2 regions of the Pseudoalteromonas sp. A3 genome follow, and region 1 is predicted to be linked to the other one. Evidence: riboswitches for the same ligand, from Rfam matches in the RefSeq annotation. Region 1 holds a riboswitch; the other holds the start of a gene.
What was found. Region 1 has a riboswitch for lysine ahead of dapA (4-hydroxy-tetrahydrodipicolinate synthase). Riboswitches for the same ligand answer to the same signal wherever they lie in the genome.
Positions count from the first base shown of each region.

Region 1 (4,425 bases):
ACGCAGTAATACTTGCAGCTGCGTATTTTGCAGCTGCGCTTGCTGGTTTAACCAACGTACTTGATTGAGGCTTTCGGCAACAAAAATACGCACGCCGCGCTCAATAAAGTGTTTAATTTGTTTAGGGCTCTTTGCAGGCCCTGTGTTGAGCACGCGCTGTGAACTAATACCTTGTGCAAGGACTTGTTCAAGCTCACCTTTACTTGCTACGTCAAAGTTAAATCCGGCGCTGTCTAGGCATTGAATAACCTTAGAAAGCGGATTGGCTTTTACCGCATACCAAAGCTTTACATCGGTTTGCGCAACTAAACGGGTAAGGTGTGCGTTTAGTTTGTCTAAGTCGTAAACAAAAAAAGGTGTATCAAGTTGCTGAGTAAGTGTATTTACGGCGGCCTTGATAGGCGTGCTCAAAAAGCTCATTATCGTAAAACCTCTTCTAGCAATAACGATGCATCGCTTTGCTCGTCGCGGTATTTAACAATGAGTGCACACGACATGCTTAGGCCTTGCTCACGAGCCCATTCGTTAGACGCAGGGCGAGAACCTGGTATTACAATAGCGTACTGTGGAATTGGCTCGCCTTTATCTAGCTGGCGCTCGTTAACACAGTCGTAAACCGGAATAGTTGCAGATAAACGCACACCTGGGGCAAGTACCGCGCCTTTTTTAACCACTACGCCTTCAACAATGACACAACCTGCGCCAATAAACGCATCGTCTTCAACCACGACTGGGCTTGCCCCAATTGGCTCAAGTACACCACCAAGTTGCACAGCTGCGCTTAAATGCACATTTTTACCAACTTGTGCACACGAACCCACTAATGCGTGGCTATCAACCATAGTGCCTTCGTCGATGTATGCGCCAATATTTACGTACGCTGGTGGCATAATAATAGTGCCTTTAGCTACGTAGGCACCGCGGCGAACACTGGTGCCACCTGGTACCATACGCACGCCATCGTCAGTGCTAAATTCTTGTGGTGCAAGGTTGTGCTTATCAACAAACCCGCCTGCAAACTCGGTGTTAGTGCCATTTTTAAAGGCTTCTAAAATGCCTTGTTTTACTTCTACGTTAGCTTCCCATTGGCCGCTTTCGTTTTGTGATGCTGCGCGTACTGCGCCCGATTCTAAATTATTTAGTAGTTCTAACCAGCTCATTATAAAAACCTGTGTTTAATGCCAAGATAAAATGGTGTCGTTTGCAGTGGTAATGCAATCGGTTTGCGTTAACTCAAGATGCGTTAAAGGTGGACGCAACAGTGGGCTATTTAAACGCCCTTGCTGGTGCATTAGCACTTTAACGGGAATAGGGTTTGCTACAGCAAATAGGCTATTAATAGCGCGAGTCCACTGAGCAAATAAATTGGGGTGTTGACCGCTTAGGCTGCGCTTTACAAATTCGTGTGTTTGCAAAGGCCATGCATTGGCCGCAACCGAAACTAAGCCTTTTGCACCTGCTTGGGCAAAGTAGGGCATAAGTGCATCGTCGCCACTGTATAGCGCTAAATTAGGCGCGGCTTGTCGGTATGCTTCAAATTGGGTGATGTTGCCACTGGCTTCTTTTAAAGCCCACAGTTTTGGGTGCGCTTTTAAGTTTTCAATGGTTTCGATAGGAATGCTTACACCGCTGCGCCCAGGTACGTTGTATAACATACACGGATGCGCGCTTTCGTTTAATAAGCTTTCGTACCAATGTGTTTGACCTACAGCCCCTGGTTTTGCATAAAGAGGTGAGCCTAATAAGTAGCTGTGAATAGGTAATTGGTTACAGTAGCTAACCCATTCTTTTTGTTGGGCCAAGTTACTACCACCAACAGCAACCATAAGCGGTACACTGGGTTTTAATTGGCACACGTGCTCAACAATGCCTTGCTGCTCTTTAAGCGTAAGGGCTAAGCCTTCACCTGTGCTACCGAGCAGTAAAATACCGTTGTGTGCCGCTTCTTGTTCGCTAACAAGTGTTGTGAGCGTGTCGTAGTCAACATTACCTTGTTGATCAAACGGCGTAACAAGCGCTGTCCACAGTGCGTAGTCGTCTAAATTGAAGTTGTGAATCATCTCTTACGAACCTATAAGGTGTTCGAGATATTAAGGAGGCTGTATGATGTGAGCCGCATTAACGTCGTTCGAACAGTATTCGAAGAGCGAATGGGCTTAAAATAATAGGGCGCACGGCCTTATTATTTAAGACCAGAAGCTCTCCACCAAACTAATAAGCTGCTCTAAAACAGCTATTGGTGACAGTCGCTAGGATTCAACCTAGTCGCCCGAAGTAATTGCTTCGCAAAAGCGTTTACCTCTCGGCGGTATTCCCCTCACATATGCTCACTGGAGTTTGCGCTCCTAACATACGCTACCTGAATAACGCACCTCTTCTAGCCCTTTGTATTTTGTTTAACCGCAAAAGGTTTAACAAAATACAATTTAAATAGGGTAATTGCGGCGATTAAAACATTTTAGCCGTCTAGGTGTCAAGTTGCAGGATACAGATTAGTTCATCGAAAATGCGGGTGGTTACGTATTAGCTGCTTTTCTCGTAAACTAACCCTATGAGCAGTGATGAGGTATTTAATAAGTATGGAAAAATTTAGCGATATTTATAAGCGAGCAGTAGAGCGAAAAGGTTCTGAAAAAATGCTTAAGTTATTACTCGCAAAACCCTTATCTAAAAAAGCATTAAGCGCATTAAGTGACGACGACTGGCTTGAAGAGTTTACCCGTAAAGTATTTCAAAGCGGGTTTTACTGGTCGGTAATAAACAGTAAATGGCCAGGTTTTAGAGAGGTTTTTTGGCAGTTTAGTGTTGATAAATTACTTATGATGCCGCCCGATATGCTCGAGCAAAAAGCAACTGATGAGCGTATTATTCGTAATTATAAAAAGGTAAAAACAATTCCTGAAAATGCCTACATGATCCACGAAATAGCTCAGCAACATGGCAGTTTTAGCAAGTTTGTAGCTAACTGGCCAAGCGATGACATTATTGGCTTATGGGCATATTTAAAAAAACACGGCGCCCGTTTGGGTGGAAATACTGGCCCGTATGCCTTAAGAGCGCTTGGTAAAGATACTTTTTTACTTTCGCGAGATGTAGAAAGTTACCTAAGAGCGCACAAAATTATAGATGGCGGCCTGCAAACTAAAAAATCACTCACTGCCGCACAGGCGTTTTTTAACGAAATGCAAAAGCAAAGTGGTTTGAGCCTGCAAGAACTTAGCTTAATTGTGGCTTACAGCGTGGGCGACAATCGCGTAGGCATAAGCCAACAGACAGAGGATTAACCATGAAACTAGTGCCAAGATACACAGACATAGCAGATAACTTTGCAATAGAGGATCAACCTTCAAGCGTTGCTGCCCCGCAATTGCTGCTGTGGAACGAAGCGTTAGCACAGCAGTTTAATATTGATGTTGAGCCTGCGCTGCGGGCCAGTACTTTTGCTGGTAACGAGCCGCAACCGGTAAATGCTGTAGCGCTTTGCTATTCTGGGCATCAGTTTGGGCACTTTTCGCCGCGCTTGGGTGATGGGCGAGCGCACTTACTGGGTGCTATCAGCGATGATAAAAATCAGCTGTGGGATATTCAGTTAAAAGGCTCAGGCGCCACGCCTTTTTCAAGAGGAGGCGATGGGCGATGCGCATTAGGCCCCGCTATTCGCGAGTATATTATGAGCGAAGCTATGCACGGCTTAGGGATTAAAACCACGCGGTGTTTGGCTGTTGTAGGCACAGGCGAAGCTGTTTATCGTAATCCGCCGCAACCAGGCGCAATTGTTACCCGCTTAGCAAGTAGCCATATTCGCGTTGGCTCGTTTCAGTATTTAGCAACTCAAGGTGATGTAGAGGGATTAAAAAAATTAGCTGATGTAGCCATTGAACGCCATTACCCAAGTATTAAATTAACTGGGGCTCAGCGCTATTTAGACTTTTTAGCAGCCGTTATAAATAGTCAGCTAGCGCTGGTTATTAGCTGGATGCGAGTAGGCTTTATTCATGGCGTTATGAATACTGATAATACCTTGATAAGCGGCGAAACTATCGACTACGGCCCGTGTGCAATGATGAATACCTTTGATTTTGATACAGTGTTTAGCTCAATTGATAAGCAAGGTCGCTATGCCTATGGTAATCAGCCAAATATTGTAAGTTGGAACTGCGCGCGTTTAGCCGAGAGCTTAATACCACTTATAGATGAAGATGACGAACAAGCTGTAAGTTTAATGACGCCGCTAATTAATCAGTTTTCTACGTTATTTAACGCGCAATATAATCAAATGTGGGCACAAAAATTAGGCTTAGCAGGTTATAAAGAAGACGATGTAGAGCTTGTAAGTAAGTTATTATTGTTATTTCAAGAGCATAAGCTCGATTACACCAACACCTTTGATGCCTTAACCGAGTCACTAAAGGGTGGCAAAGTGCC
Region 1 is NZ_JAPCKL010000011.1:71,545-75,969, reverse strand. Features, by position in the region: gene OIZ54_RS16385 (PLP-dependent decarboxylase) at 1-420, opposite strand, end outside; gene OIZ54_RS16380 (2,3,4,5-tetrahydropyridine-2,6-dicarboxylate N-succinyltransferase) at 420-1,160, opposite strand; gene dapA (4-hydroxy-tetrahydrodipicolinate synthase) at 1,176-2,060, opposite strand; lysine riboswitch at 2,189-2,385, opposite strand; gene OIZ54_RS16370 (DNA-3-methyladenine glycosylase I) at 2,580-3,284, shown strand; gene OIZ54_RS16365 (protein adenylyltransferase SelO) at 3,287-4,425, shown strand, end outside.

Region 2 (4,425 bases), on a different contig from region 1:
TATTGGCAAAATGCTCAATTAAAATGTAAATAGTCAGTGCTATAGCACGGGATATTTTCCCCATGTTTGGCGTGCTTTCGTCGCTGGCAAAGTAGTAAAAGCCGCGGCTATCGTGTTTTAAATCGTGGCCAAGGGCGCTAAATAAGGCGCTATAAGATTCTATGTGCTGGTCAAGCTCTTGCCACATTACGTTGTCTTGTTCGCAAATATGGTAACCCGCACCTAATTTTTTATTAATGGCTTGTAGGTGCGTAAGCTCGTCTAAGTTTATATGTGTCATGTGTTACTCGTCTGCCTGTGTATCTGGCTGAGGCGCAGAATTAAATGGGTATAACGAAAAATGCTGGCCGGCAATTTTTACGCGTGTTTTTTCATCGCTTTGGCTAATGTGAATTTCACTGTCGCTGACTAGTTTTTGATATAAAAATAGCATTTCGTCGGCGTCTAATTCTGGGTAGCTTTCATCTAAAAATTGCAGTAATGGCTGGGGCTTTTTACGTTTTTTATTAAAGCGTTTTGCAAAGCTTGTTTTAACATCGTGGTAATCAGGAATGTTTGGCGTAACAAATGCCGGCACGTCTTGTTGCTCTGGGAGCTGGTATTCTTCGTGTTCAAATTCTACCAAGCTTGCCATATAGGCAACTATATGACGCTGCTGGCCAAGCGAATAACGCTGCGCATCGCTTACAAAATTTGGTTGTACCGCGCTTAGCATGTTGTCTACGCCATTTTTACGCACAAGGCCAAGCACTTTTGCTGCCTGGCGGGTAATTAGGTTATTACGGCGTAGCTCTTCGCGCAGTGGCATAAGCATATCGGCACTTTTGCGTAAGCTTTCTCGGCCAACTAAATGCATTTCGAGTATACGAGTACGCAATTGCTCAAGCATACGTTTGTCGCTGTAGGCTTTGCCTGAGCGTTCAATGTGCTCTATTTGCTTACTTATTTGTTGCTCAATAAGTGTAAAACAGGCATGAAAGTCACCGCGAATATCGACCATTTCAAGCATCGGCTCTATGTATTCATCAAAGGCTTCTATTACCGCTTTGTAGCGCTTTTGCAAAGATTGCACCGCGTGATCAGATTTAGCTTGCTCAACAATGTTTAAAATAGCGTTTTCGTTGTGCGCGTAAAGCTTCATTATTTTACGTACCCGATCATCCATAATGCGGCTGTAGCGGCGTAAATCGTCAAAGTCTTCTATTTCGCCGGCATTATCTAATCGGTTTCCTAGGCGTGCTAAATCATCAACCAAAACGCTAATTTCTTGTGCTAAACCTAGGTGTTCTTCTTGTAATAAAAAGGTCGCAAAATCGGCAATGGCGCGGTTTATTTCAAGCTGGGATGATTTAGCCAATGGAATAAGTATATCTTGATTGAGCAAACGATTTGTTTCTTTGTATATGCGCTCGTTTGTCCACGTGGGCTGTTTTTGCTTAATGGCGTTTTGCACGTCTTTGAGGCTAAAGTCGGCCATTTTAAAACGTTTAAATAATAGCTCTAAAACACCCCAGTGTTCGCTAAGGGTATTAAGCAGCTTTTTAGCTGGGATCATAATGCGGTGATACATCCTAGTAATGAGTTAACTACACTTAAAGCAGAGCGTAGTTTTTATATTTTTATAATAAAAAGTACTCGTTATTAACTGGCTTAATTTACACATTTTTTTAGCTGGCGTACAGGCGAGTTACATTAAGCGCTGTAAAAGTAGCCAGCAATGTAAACCCGGGCTAAATTATTCGCGTTATATTAACTAAAACACCTTGACAGCTAGACGTCTAAACGATAACTTTCAAAGCCCCGCTACACAGTGGGGTTTTGTTTTATTAGCCACAGGTTAATACAACATTCAGAAGAGGTGCGATACTTAGGTATTTAATGGTAGGTGACGAACGCCCATAACCATTAAAGAGGGAAGTACTCGCCGAGGAAAACAAGGTTACGTCAACCGTGTTTTTCGGTTTATGGGGCTGAATCCCCAAAACTGTCACCAACTTAGGTGGAGAGCTTCTGGCAGTGGACACATCTTATTTGCATTCCTTTGCCAAGTTCTTCTTGTTTTTTAGCGGTTTGGATACCGCGAAAGGAGACGAAATGACTACCCAATCAGTGCCACAAACAGTATCAGGCGCAAAATCAGATTACATCGTTGCCAAATTTGGCGGAACCAGTGTTGCAAACTTTGAAGCGATGAGTCGCTGCAGCGAAATTATTGTTGCAGATAAAAGCGTACGTATTGTAGCTGTGAGCGCCAGTGCCGGCGTAACTAACCACTTAGTTGCACTGTGCAAACCCGACCTTAGTAAAGAGCAGCGCCAAGCACACATAGATGGCGTATTGGCTATTCAACAGGCTATTTTAGATGAGCTGTCGCTTGATGCCGATTTAGCGGTGGGTTTTAACGAGACGTTAAAAGCGTTTCAAACGTTAGCCCTTGAAACACTCACCACTGATCAACAACACGATGAGCTGCTTAGCTTTGGCGAACGTTTATCGTCTTATTTATTTGCTCAAGTGCTGCGCTTAAAAGGCTTAAATGCAGATAGGTTTGATGTACGCAAAGTGCTTAAAACCGACAGCCAATTTGGTAAAGCAACGCCCGATGTTGCGGCCACTGCACAAGCGGCTAAAAATCTGTTAATTCCGTTATTAGATGAGCAAGTAATAGTTACACAAGGGTTTATTGGTAGTGATGAATTTGGCCAAACCACAACGCTTGGCCGTGGTGGCTCTGACTACAGCGCTGCGTTATTAGCAGAGGCTATTAACGCTAAAAGTGTACACATTTGGACCGATGTAGTGGGTATTTTTAGCACCGACCCACGTTTATGCGCTAAGGCAACGCCAATTGCTCGTTTAAGCTTTGATGAAGCCGCAGAAATGGCGACATTTGGCGCAAAAGTATTGCACCCTGCAACTATTTTACCAGCAAGCCGTAGCCATATTAATGTATTTGTAGGCTCTAGCCGCGAGCCAGAGCGCGGAGGAACGTGGATTGAGCGTGAAAAATCGCAGCAGCCAGGTATTCGTGCCGTTACGCAGCGTAAAAACCAAATATTGCTAACCCTTAAAAGCCCAGAAATGTTATTAGCAAGTGGCTTTTTGGCCCGTGTATTTACCATTTTGAGTGAATTTAATATATCGGTAGACTTAGTTACTACCTCAGAAATTAGTGTTGCCATTACGCTCGATAACGCGCCTAATGCCTCGCGACCTGAGCTTGAGCAAGCGTGTTTAGATAAATTGGCCGAATTTTGTCATGTATCGGTTGAAAACAACTTAACCTTAGTGGCGCTTATAGGCTCTGAAATACAGCTACGCCAGCACGAAATGAACCTAATGAACGTATTAAAAGAGTTTAATATTCGATTAATTTGTCATGGTGCAAGCAAGCACAACTTATGCTTTTTAGTAGAGCAAAGCGAGTCAGATACCGTGGTACAAGCAATACACAGCCGCTTATTAGAAAGCGCTGCTTAAGCTTTTAAAGCCAAGTTATTAAGTATCCAAGTTATTAAGTATAAAGCACCGCCAGTCGGTGCTTTTTTTATGCGCCACGCTTATATCAAACTCCTCATTGGCAACCGTTATGGTGTTACTCGATGCTGTAAGGTTTAACAAAGAAAATTCATCAAATACATTTGGGCTAAGCAATTGCGCTATTGGGCGGCTAGTTGCTTTAGCGAGTGCCTCTTTTAAGGTCCAAATTCTAAAAAAGCTCTGAGCTTGCTCTTTTATAGCCAAAGGGGCGGTAATTAAGGCAATTTCAGCCTTATGATAAAAATGCTTAGCGAGTTTTTCGAATGGGCGTTTTAAGTTTATTTTTTCAATATCAAAGCCAAACTCCGCCTTAGTAACATTAAGTGCAACGCCAACTAAGCCATGCGAGTGCGAAATACAGGTATTTATAACGGTGTGGTTTATATGGAGCTGCAGTTTTGAGCATTTTTCATTAAAGTGGGTGCTCATTTTATTAAGCGGTATGTGTGCGTATTGGGGCTGAGTATGCTTTGCAAGTTGCTTTAGTAATATGCGCGATGCTACATATTCTTGCTTTGCTTGCATGCGTTTACGGCGATTTATAACGCTTAGCTCAAATGGGCTTAGGTATTGGGTTAAATCAAGGTGTTCTACATTTAGTGTGTTGGCATTAAACACTAAAATAGTATTGTTGCTAGGGGATAAATCGCTATAAAAAGAGGGAGCAATACTTAGGGTGTTTTTAAAAAAGTGGTTAGTCATACGCGCTTAAAATAAGTGAGTGCTGTAATTATGAGCGGTTAACAGCGCTTATTTATGCCAAAAGCAATTTTATTACTCAGTTGGCATTAAATATGGTTTAATTCACAATAATCAAAGAATAACAGAATTTGTAGATGTATGGCACAAGTGCGTGATGGATTTCAAAGCCGTTTTGGTTTTGTT
Region 2 is NZ_JAPCKL010000001.1:4,006-8,430, forward strand. Features, by position in the region: gene OIZ54_RS00015 (condensin complex protein MksE) at 1-280, opposite strand, end outside; gene OIZ54_RS00020 (hypothetical protein) at 284-1,555, opposite strand; lysine riboswitch at 1,846-2,018, shown strand; gene lysC (lysine-sensitive aspartokinase 3) at 2,095-3,480, shown strand; gene OIZ54_RS00030 (4'-phosphopantetheinyl transferase family protein) at 3,499-4,242, opposite strand; gene OIZ54_RS00035 (sodium-dependent transporter) at 4,381-4,425, shown strand, end outside.
Region 2: another riboswitch for lysine. It lies ahead of lysC (lysine-sensitive aspartokinase 3); the one in region 1 lies ahead of dapA (4-hydroxy-tetrahydrodipicolinate synthase).